Regions from separate parts of the Streptomyces sp. DH10 genome, predicted to be linked through region 4. Evidence: riboswitches for the same ligand, from Rfam matches in the RefSeq annotation. Region 4 holds a riboswitch; each other region holds the start of a gene.
What was found. Region 4 has a riboswitch for cyclic di-AMP ahead of QC385_RS02730 (C40 family peptidase). Riboswitches for the same ligand answer to the same signal wherever they lie in the genome.

Region 1: another riboswitch for cyclic di-AMP. It lies ahead of QC385_RS41730 (M23 family metallopeptidase); the one in region 4 lies ahead of QC385_RS02730 (C40 family peptidase).
Region 2: another riboswitch for cyclic di-AMP. It lies ahead of QC385_RS08835 (C40 family peptidase); the one in region 4 lies ahead of QC385_RS02730 (C40 family peptidase).
Region 3: another riboswitch for cyclic di-AMP. It lies ahead of QC385_RS43325 (M23 family metallopeptidase); the one in region 4 lies ahead of QC385_RS02730 (C40 family peptidase).

Annotation. Positions count from the first base shown of each region.
Region 1 covers NZ_JARVKU010000038.1:20,417-22,607, reverse strand. Annotated here, with positions in the region: gene QC385_RS41735 (GntR family transcriptional regulator) at 1-133, opposite strand, end outside; gene QC385_RS41730 (M23 family metallopeptidase) at 320-1,105, opposite strand; cyclic di-AMP (ydaO/yuaA leader) riboswitch at 1,119-1,282, opposite strand; gene QC385_RS41725 (M16 family metallopeptidase) at 1,475-2,191, opposite strand, start outside.
Region 2 covers NZ_JARVKU010000003.1:407,849-410,039, reverse strand. Annotated here, with positions in the region: gene pcrA (DNA helicase PcrA) at 1-340, opposite strand, end outside; cyclic di-AMP (ydaO/yuaA leader) riboswitch at 630-803, shown strand; gene QC385_RS08835 (C40 family peptidase) at 812-1,993, shown strand; gene QC385_RS08830 (hypothetical protein) at 2,131-2,191, shown strand, end outside.
Region 3 covers NZ_JARVKU010000046.1:21,920-24,110, reverse strand. Annotated here, with positions in the region: gene QC385_RS43335 (alginate lyase family protein) at 1-314, shown strand, start outside; tRNA gene QC385_RS43330 (tRNA-Met) at 369-442, shown strand; cyclic di-AMP (ydaO/yuaA leader) riboswitch at 732-888, shown strand; gene QC385_RS43325 (M23 family metallopeptidase) at 900-1,931, shown strand; gene QC385_RS43320 (aldo/keto reductase) at 2,038-2,191, shown strand, end outside.
Region 4 covers NZ_JARVKU010000001.1:631,621-633,811, reverse strand. Annotated here, with positions in the region: gene QC385_RS02735 (DUF6328 family protein) at 1-379, opposite strand, end outside; gene QC385_RS02730 (C40 family peptidase) at 462-935, opposite strand; cyclic di-AMP (ydaO/yuaA leader) riboswitch at 939-1,135, opposite strand; gene QC385_RS02725 (hypothetical protein) at 1,488-1,796, opposite strand; gene QC385_RS02720 (ATP-dependent Clp protease proteolytic subunit) at 1,803-2,191, opposite strand, start outside.

The sequences.
Region 1 (2,191 bases), on a different contig from region 4:
CCCGGACGGGGACGCGCGAGACACCGTAGCGGCGGGCGAGGAGTTCCTCGGTCAGCCGGCTGCCGCGCTCGTAGACACCCGCGACGATGTCGTCCCGGATGGCCGTGCACACCGAGTGCGCGGGAATACGCATGACCGACCTCCGTTTAATCCCCGTGAAACGTCGACGAGTGACGCGTGTTCCGTGACTCTATTGCAATGAGCCGGAATTTCCGACGGCGGACCGGAATCCATGGATATTTTTTGGACAGCCACGCGTCACAAACGCCGAAAGCCCCGGCTCGGGAGCCGGGGCCTCGGGTAACGCGGTGGTACGCCGTCAGACGTTCACGCCGTGCGAGCGGAGGTAGGCGACGGGGTCGATGTCGGAGCCGTACTCGGGGCTCGTACGGGCCTCGAAGTGCAGGTGCGCACCGGTGACGTTGCCGGTCGCGCCGGACAGGCCGATCTGCTGCCCCGGAGTGACCTGCTGGCCCACCGAGACACCGACGGACGACAGGTGGCCGTACTGGGTGTACGTCCCGTCGTTCATCTTGATCACTACTTGATTGCCGTAGGAACCGCCCCAGCCGGCCTCGACGACCGTGCCCATGCCGACGGAGTGGACGGAGGTGCCGCTGGCGGCGTGGAAGTCGACGCCGGTGTGGCTGCCGGAGGACCAGACGGCGCCGCCGGCCTTGTAGCCGGTGGAGATGTACGAGCCGGAGATCGGGGACACGAAGGTGTTGAGGCGCTTGCGCTCGGCCTCGCGGGCGGCGCGCTCCTTGGCCTCACGGGCCTTCTCGGCCGCCTCCTTGGCCTCCTCGGCCGCCTCGGCGGCCCGCTTGCGGGCGGCCTCCTCGGCCTTCTTCTTGGCGGCGGCCTCCTCGGCGGCCTGCTTCTGGGCGGCGGCCTGGGCGTCGATCTGCTCGGCCACGGTGCCGCCCATGGTGACGACGGGGGTGAGACCGGTCTGCTCGACGGCGGGCTCGGCGGCGAAGGCCGGGGCGGCCACGGTGCCGATGACGCCGGTGGTGGCGAGGGCCGCGACGCCCGCGGCGCGGGCCGTGCCGCGCTGCATACGGCTGGGACGACGATGCTTCCCGGTGGCGCGGGTGAACGCCATGGAGTGGCTGGTCCTTTCCTTCCTTCTCGCCTACCGGGTTAGCTGACGGGTTCGGAGCAGGAAGGTCTCCTACGGACCCCCTCGCGGCTCGCGCGGGCGTCCGATTCACCCCAGGGACTGAGTTGGGTCCCCGGCTCCCCTGGCTCGCGCCGTACGGGGACTCGGCGATGACTGTCCGGTGCCGCGGGTGCGGCGCACTGCCTGACGAACAGCCCGGACGAACCTAAGCGGGGCCACTTTCAATTCCCAAACGGATCCCGGTTTTTGTAGCGCATCCCACAGGGCAGACAGGCAACCTCCGCACCAATTCGGGCATAAAGGAGCCCTGGTGCCTTAGAAGACAACCAGGGCCCCTGCGCGCGCGTGCTCCTACTCGGCGGCGACGACCGAGACTTCACCGATGCCCAAGGCCTCGACGGGGCCCTTGATCTGCGCCGCGTCACCGACGAGGACGGTCACCAGACGGTCCACCGGGAAGGCGCTGACGGCCGCCGCGGTGGCCTCCACGGTGCCGGTCGCGGCGAGCTGCCGGTACAGCGTGGCCTGGTAGTCGTCGGGCAGGTGCTGCTCGACCTGGTCGGCCAGCGTGCCCGCGACGGCCGCCGCGGTCTCGTACTTCAGCGGCGCCACGCCGACCAGGTTCTGCACGGCGACGTCCCGCTCGGCGTCGGTCAGCCCCCCGGCGGCGAGGGTGCGCAGCACCGTCCAGAGGTCCTGGAGGGCTGGGCCCGTGTTGGGCGTGTCCACGGAACCGCTGATGGCGAGCATCGCGGCACCGGTCCCGTCCGGGGCGGACCTGAGGACCTGGCCGAAGGCCCGCACCCCGTAGGTGTAGCCCTTCTCCTCGCGCAGCACGCGGTCCAGGCGGGAGGTGAGGGTGCCGCCCAGGCAGTACGTGCCGAGCACCTGCGCGGGCCACACACGGTCGTGCCGGTCCGGGCCGATCCGGCCGATCAGCAGCTGTGTCTGGACGGCGCCCGGGCGGTCCACGATGACGACCCGGCCCGTGTCGTCGGCGGTCACCGGCGGTACCGGGCGCGGCTCGGCCGCGGAGCCGGTCCAGGCGCCCAGCGTGTCGCCGAGCAG
Region 2 (2,191 bases), on a different contig from region 4:
CCCGCTCGGCGAGCAGGTGGGCGATGCGGTGCGTGAGCACGCGGGTCTTGCCGGAGCCGGCGCCGGCCACGATGAGCAGCGGGGAGCCGGAGTGGACGACGGCGGCGCGCTGGTTGTCGTTCAGCCCCTCCAGGAGGGTGGCGGTGTCCACCACCGGGCGCGGGGCGCCGTCGCGGTAGTAGGCGTCCCGGTCCGGGGGCACGTCGAACTTCCCGCCGAACAGATCGTCCGGAACCGGCTCCGGTACGTGATCGTCCTCGGGTGGCGGCGGGGGCTCGTCCGCGGGGCCCCGCTGGGCCTGGAGGTCCGCCAGGAAGCTGTCGTCAAAGAGGCTGCTCATCGCTCTCCGAGTCTAGGGCGCCCCACTGACAGCCCGCCGCCGCCCCGAGAACATCGCCGAAAGGATCCCCTCGTCACCCTGCATCCCCGCACGATCACAGCCCGCTACGCCGTCACAATTATGACGAACTCATGACCAAACCTCCTCCGCCGATGACGCTCGGCGACGCCCTCGGCTAAGGTCACGAAAATGTATCGGGCATATCGCCCATCAACCTTCACAAGGGCCACACGAGTTGGCTACCGTGCGGGCAGGCCGCACGACCCCCACCGGCGAACGTCGCCGGGCCGCGCGGCCTCCGCCGAGTCCGGTGTGCCGCAGCGGCAGCCGGAGCCGGGGACCCAACCGAGAACTCTGGGGTGAATCGGCCCCGCTCCCTTCGCGGAGACGGCCGTAGGGCAACCCTTCCGATGTACCCGCCCGAACCCGACAGCTAACCCGGTAGGCGGAGCATGGAAGGAGTCGCCTCCCTTGGCGTCGCACCGCAAGTCGCGTCCCGCGGGTACGCGCGTCGCAGGCATACGGACCCCCGCCCTCGCAACGGCGGCCCTCACGTCCGTGGCCCTGCTGTCCCAGTCGGCCAACGCCGCCCCCGAGGCCGACGACAAGCCGAGCCTGGAAGAAGTCGAGAAGAAGGTCGACGACCTCTACCGCCAGGCCGAGTCGGCCACCGACAAGTACAACGCGGCCAAGGAGAAGACCGCGAAGCAGCGCAAGCGCGTCGACACCCTCCTCGACGGTGTCGCGCAGCGCACCCAGAAGCTCAACGAGGCACGGGAGAAGCTGGGTTCCTTCGCCGCCGCCCAGTACCGCACCGGCGCCTCCGCGCCGGACACGGCGACGTTCCTGCTCGCGGACACCCCGCAGGACTACTTCGACCAGACCCAGCTGATGGACCGGATGACCGGCCGTCAGAAGATCGCGGTCGACGACTACGTCACCCAGCAGTCCGAGACGATGAAGAAGCGTCAGGAGGCCACCGAGAGCCTCCAGACGCTCAACGAGACGCAGGGCGACCTGAAGACGGCCAAGGCGACCGTCCAGCGCAAGCTCGCCGACGCGCGCGAACTGCTGTCGAAGCTGACCGCCGAGGAGAAGGCGCGGCTCGCGGCGATCGAGAGGGAGAAGCAGCAGGAGGCCGCCCGCAAGGCCGCCGAGCTGGCCCGGCAGCAGGCCGCACAGCAGCGGGCGCAGGAGGAGGCCGCCCAGCAGCAGGAGAGCGGTTCGTCCTCGCCGTCGGGCTCGTCCTCCACGGGCTCGTCCTCCTCGACGGCCCCGGCAGACTCCTCGTACGCCACCAAGGCCGAGAAGGCCCTCGCCTTCGCCCGCGCCCAGATCGGCAAGCCGTACGTCTGGGGCGCCGTCGGTCCCGGCTCCTACGACTGCTCCGGCCTCACCCAGGCCGCGTGGAAGGCCGCGGGCGTCACCCTGCCGCGCACGACCTGGGACCAGGTCAACGCCGGCACGACCGTTTCCCTGGCCAACGCACAGCCCGGTGACCTGGTCTTCTTCTACGACGACCTCTCACACGTCGGCATCTACATCGGCAACGGCATGATGATCCACGCCCCGAAGCCCGGCACCTATGTGCGCGAGGAGTCGATCTACTACGACGGCGAGTCGTCGATCCACAGCGTGGTGCGGCCGGCCTGAGAGCCCGTACGTCACCGAGGGCACGCGCGCGTGAGGGCGCTCACGCTTTTTGAAGCGCACGCGCGCGTGCCCCGTTTTTGAAGGCAGGCGCGCGTGCCCCGCATGGAACGGACGCGGCGCCTCCTAGCATCGGCTCCATGCCCGGCCCCTCCCCCTCCACCGCCTGGTGGGCGCAGCGAGCGCCGTCCGCGAGTGCCG
Region 3 (2,191 bases), on a different contig from region 4:
CCGCCCACATCGCCGAGACGGCCCGGCACCAAGGGGTCGACCTCTACGGCGAGGTCCAGGACCGGCTGACGGCCGCGCTCACCCTGCACGCCCGCAAGAATCGGGGCGGGCGCACACCGGCGTGGCTGTGCGGCGGCCGCGTCGAGGGCAGGCTCGGGCCGCACCTGGAGGTCGCCCTCAACCACCTGGAGGGCCGCATCCATGCGTCCCTCCCGGCCGCGCGCAAGCCGGCCGTACGCACCCGGCCCGCCGGCACCGACGACCTGTTCACCGCCGGGGAGACCCTCACCCACGCGGGCGACCCGGGCCGCTGAGCACCGGGTGTGCGCGAGGGGTCCCGCGGATGGCGTACACTGGAGTCACAACGACGCGGGGTGGAGCAGCTCGGTAGCTCGCTGGGCTCATAACCCAGAGGTCGCAGGTTCAAATCCTGTCCCCGCTACTGAAGGCCGAGGGCCGGAATCCGAAAGGGTTCCGGCCCTCGGTTATTTCCATGGGTTCTTCATCACTGTCAGTGAGTGAATCACGCCGCTATGCATGACAACTGACACACCGTCAAAACCCGTCAGTCACTTACGTGGCGGTCAACTCGCCCGATTTGGGCCGGTCATGGCAGGTTGGTCCGCGCGAAAAAGGTTAATGATCAAGTGGAATCGCTGGAATCCCCACCGCGCGTCTATTAACGTTCGATAACGCAGCGCGGTCGTCCCAGCCGTCACAGAAGGCGGCTCCGCGCGCACGCGCCGAATTCCGAAAGGGAACCGGGGAACCACTACTTGGGGTGAATCGGGCGTATGCCGCCGTGGAAGCACGGCACGTATACGCGCGTAGGAGACCTTCCTGCTCCGAACCCGTCAGCTAACCCGGTAGGCGAGAAGGAAGGAAAGGAGTACGCCCACGTGGCGTCCAACCGGCCTGCCCCCGCGGCCCCGTCCGCGCACAACCAGCGCGACACCGAAACCTTCGGCTACGGCGGTCACCGCACCGAAGAGGGCCCGTTCCAGGAATGGAACCCCACCGCGGAGTCCATCCGTCCCGTCCGTGGCCGGCATCGCGTCACCAAGCAGCGCGGCGGAGGCCTCGCGCGCAGCTCCACCGTCCTGGGCGTCGGCGTCATAGCCGCCGTGGGCGCGGGCGGCATGGCCAGCGCCCAGACCGGCAAGCCGCCGGTGTCGATCTCCGTTCCGGACCTTCCCTCGGTGGGTTCCCTCATTTCGGACGACGACACCCCCGAAGGCTCCGCCACTCCGCTCAGCGACCTCGCCACACCGGCGGCCGACACCGAGCAGGGCACCTCCGGCGCCGGTGAGGCCCTGCGCGCCCGGATCATGGCGCAGGTCGAGCACCAGCAGGAGCAGATCGAGACCAAGGCCGCGCAGGACGCCGCGGACGCCGCCCAGAAGGCGGCAGCGGAGGCCGCCGCCAAGGCGGAGAAGGAAGCCAAGGCCAAGGCCGCCGAAGCCAAGCGGAAGGCGGAGGAGGAGGCCCGGAAGAAGGCCGAGGCCGAGCGGCTCGCCGCCCTCGCCAAGCAGTACACGCTGCCGACCTCCGCGTACACCATCACCTCGACCTTCGGTCAGGCCGGCGCCTACTGGTCCTCCGGCTACCACACCGGTCTCGACTTCGCCGCCCCCACGGGCACGCCGATCAAGGCGGTGCACAGCGGCACCATCACCGAGGCGGGCTGGAACGGGTCGTACGGCTACAAGACGGTCCTCACCCTCGATGACGGCACGGAGATCTGGTACGCGCACCAGTCGTCCATCGGCGTCAGCGTCGGTCAGAAGGTCAGCACGGGGGACGTCATCGGCCGCGTGGGCGCGACCGGCAACGTCACCGGGGCGCACCTGCACCTCGAGGTCCACACCGGTGGGTCCACCAACGGGGTCGACCCGCTGGCGTGGCTGCGGGGCAAGGGCCTGAGCGTCTGAGCGACGGCGTTCTGGGTCTCGTGCGGGGGTTTCGTGCCGGGGCGTTCACGGGAGTTTCGCGTGCGCTCCGGAATGAGGCTCCCCCGCACGGCCGTTGACACGGAGCATGACTTCTCTTCGCAAGCTCGGCTCCTCCGACCTCGAGGTCTTCCCGCTCGCCCTCGGCGGCAACGTATTCGGCTGGACCGCGGACGAGGCACAGTCGTTCGCCGTCCTCGACGCGTACACCGCCGCGGGCGGCAACTTCGTAGATTCCGCCG
Region 4 (2,191 bases):
TCGTCACGTCCACCACCAGCAGCACGGAACCGCTGAACGCGAACACCAGCACGATCAGGCCGGTGGTGGCCAGTCGTGAGGAGACCTGCACGATGCGGGGCTTGGCGCCCTGCTGGAAGAGCGAGCGGTGCAGCGCGGCCGGCGCGGTGAACAGCGCCGCTGCCAGGACCGCGAGCAGCAGCGTGATGACGTAGGTGACGCGCTGGACCGTGTCGAGGGACGTGAAGCGCGAGGTGAACGCGAGCGACAACAGGAACGCGAAAAGGATCTGTACGCCCGTCTGGGTGACCCGGAGCTCCTGGAGCAGCTCGACGAAGTTCCGGTCGGCGCGTTGCAGCGGGGTCTCGCCGCGTGCGGTGCAGGGACGGTGCTCGGCCATGGGGTGACGGGTAACCACTTGAGGCCGTGTCACGCTCCGGCGTGCGGCGGCGCGTCAGGGACGCCGCCGCACGCCGGGCGGATCACTTCACGCGCCCGTACCAGACGCTCTTGGTCCAGATCTTCTGCAGCCGCACCACGTCCCCGCTCTTCGGGGAGTGCCAGAGCTTGTTCTTACCCGCGTAGATACCCACGTGGTACACGTTGCTGCCCGAGTGGAAGAACACCAGGTCTCCCGCCTTGCGGTTCTTGGCGGAGATGTGGCGCGTCTTGTTGTACTGCTGGGCGGCCGTGCGGGGGAGCTTCTTGCCGGCCTTCTTGAACGAGTACAGCGTGAGCCCGGAGCAGTCGAACCTGTGCGGACCGGTGGCCCCGTACTTGTAGGGCGAACCCTTCTTCGAGGCCGCGATCTGGAGTGCCTTCGTCCCATGCGTGGCTGCCGAGGCCTCCGAGGAGAAGCCGGGGGCCACGATCGAGCCGCCCACCGCGGCGATGGTGAGCGCCGAGGCCGTACCGGCCCGGACCATGAGCGACGGGACACGATTGAGCGCAGTCATGCGCAACCCTTCGTCAGCCGCCTGTGAAGGATGACCTGTCGGATTCGGGCTGGCGAAGTTGCCCGGCCGCTGACGCGGCTTCACCCCAAGGGCTGCTCGGACCCGGTCATGGCGTGACCGTCCCGGCGACCCGTCGTGCTTGGGTCCTCCACTCCTGCCGATCCACTCCTGTCGACCGGTCATCCAGGCGGCGGCAGGACTCGGCGTCCGCCCGGATCGCCCCGCCGCTGCGGCGGGGGCTTGTCGTCAGTCAGGGATCTTGACTCATGCTTGTCCCGAAATCCCAACGGAACCGGGGATTTGTGTTGTTACTCACCACTCACCCGTTCGGGTGGACACGTCTGTGTTCGAGCCACCGTCCACAGGTCCATGGGTGCCCGGACCAGGCATGGAATGTCCCATTCCGCCCTACGGCTACGCGCGTTGCGCAACTGCGAGGGCCAAAAAAAAGGACTCCCGTCTACTCCGAACAGAGGTACGTCATTCGGTCCGTTTCGACTCAGGCCCGGACGCTCCGTCGACACGGCGGGCGTCCGGACCGACGGATCCGCGTCAACTGACGGACTCCGGGGGCAGGCTGACGCGAGCCGTACGCCGCTCGCCGTCCAGCACCCGCAGCGCCCGGCCGAGCGTTCCGGCGTGCAGTTCCGTCTCTCCCCGCTGGTACATCAGGGTCAGCGCGTCACGCAGCGCCGTCGCCTTGCCCACCAGGGCCTGGGCGGCGCGCAGTCCGCGGTAGGTGTCGCCGGGCAGTGCCGGGTTGATCCGGCCGAGCAGGTCGACGACCTCCAGGTAACGGTCGATCAACTCCGCCTCGGCCCGCGTCAGCGCGGGCAGGGGCGGCAGTTCGGGCGGGAGCACCGGCGCTCACTCTCCGGTCGGCGGGGCCAGGGTGGCCTTGCGGTGGGGGACGATCCGGTCCACCAGGCCGTACGTCACCGCCTCCTGGGCGGTGAGGACCTTGTCGCGCTCGATGTCCTCGCCGACCTGCTCCCGGGTACGGCCCGTGTGCCGCGCGAGCAGCTCCTCCATGCGGGTCCGGATGCGGGTCAACTCGTCGGCCTGGATCGCCAGATCGCCGGCCTGTCCGCGGACCGGCTCGGGCAGGGCGGGCTGATGGAGCACCAGGCGGGCGTCCGGCAGCGCGAATCGCTTGCCGGGCGTGCCCGCCGCCAGCAGCACCGAGGCGGCCGCGCCGGCCTGGCCCAGGCAGATCGTCTCCACGTCACAGGAGACGTACTGCATCGTGTCGTAGA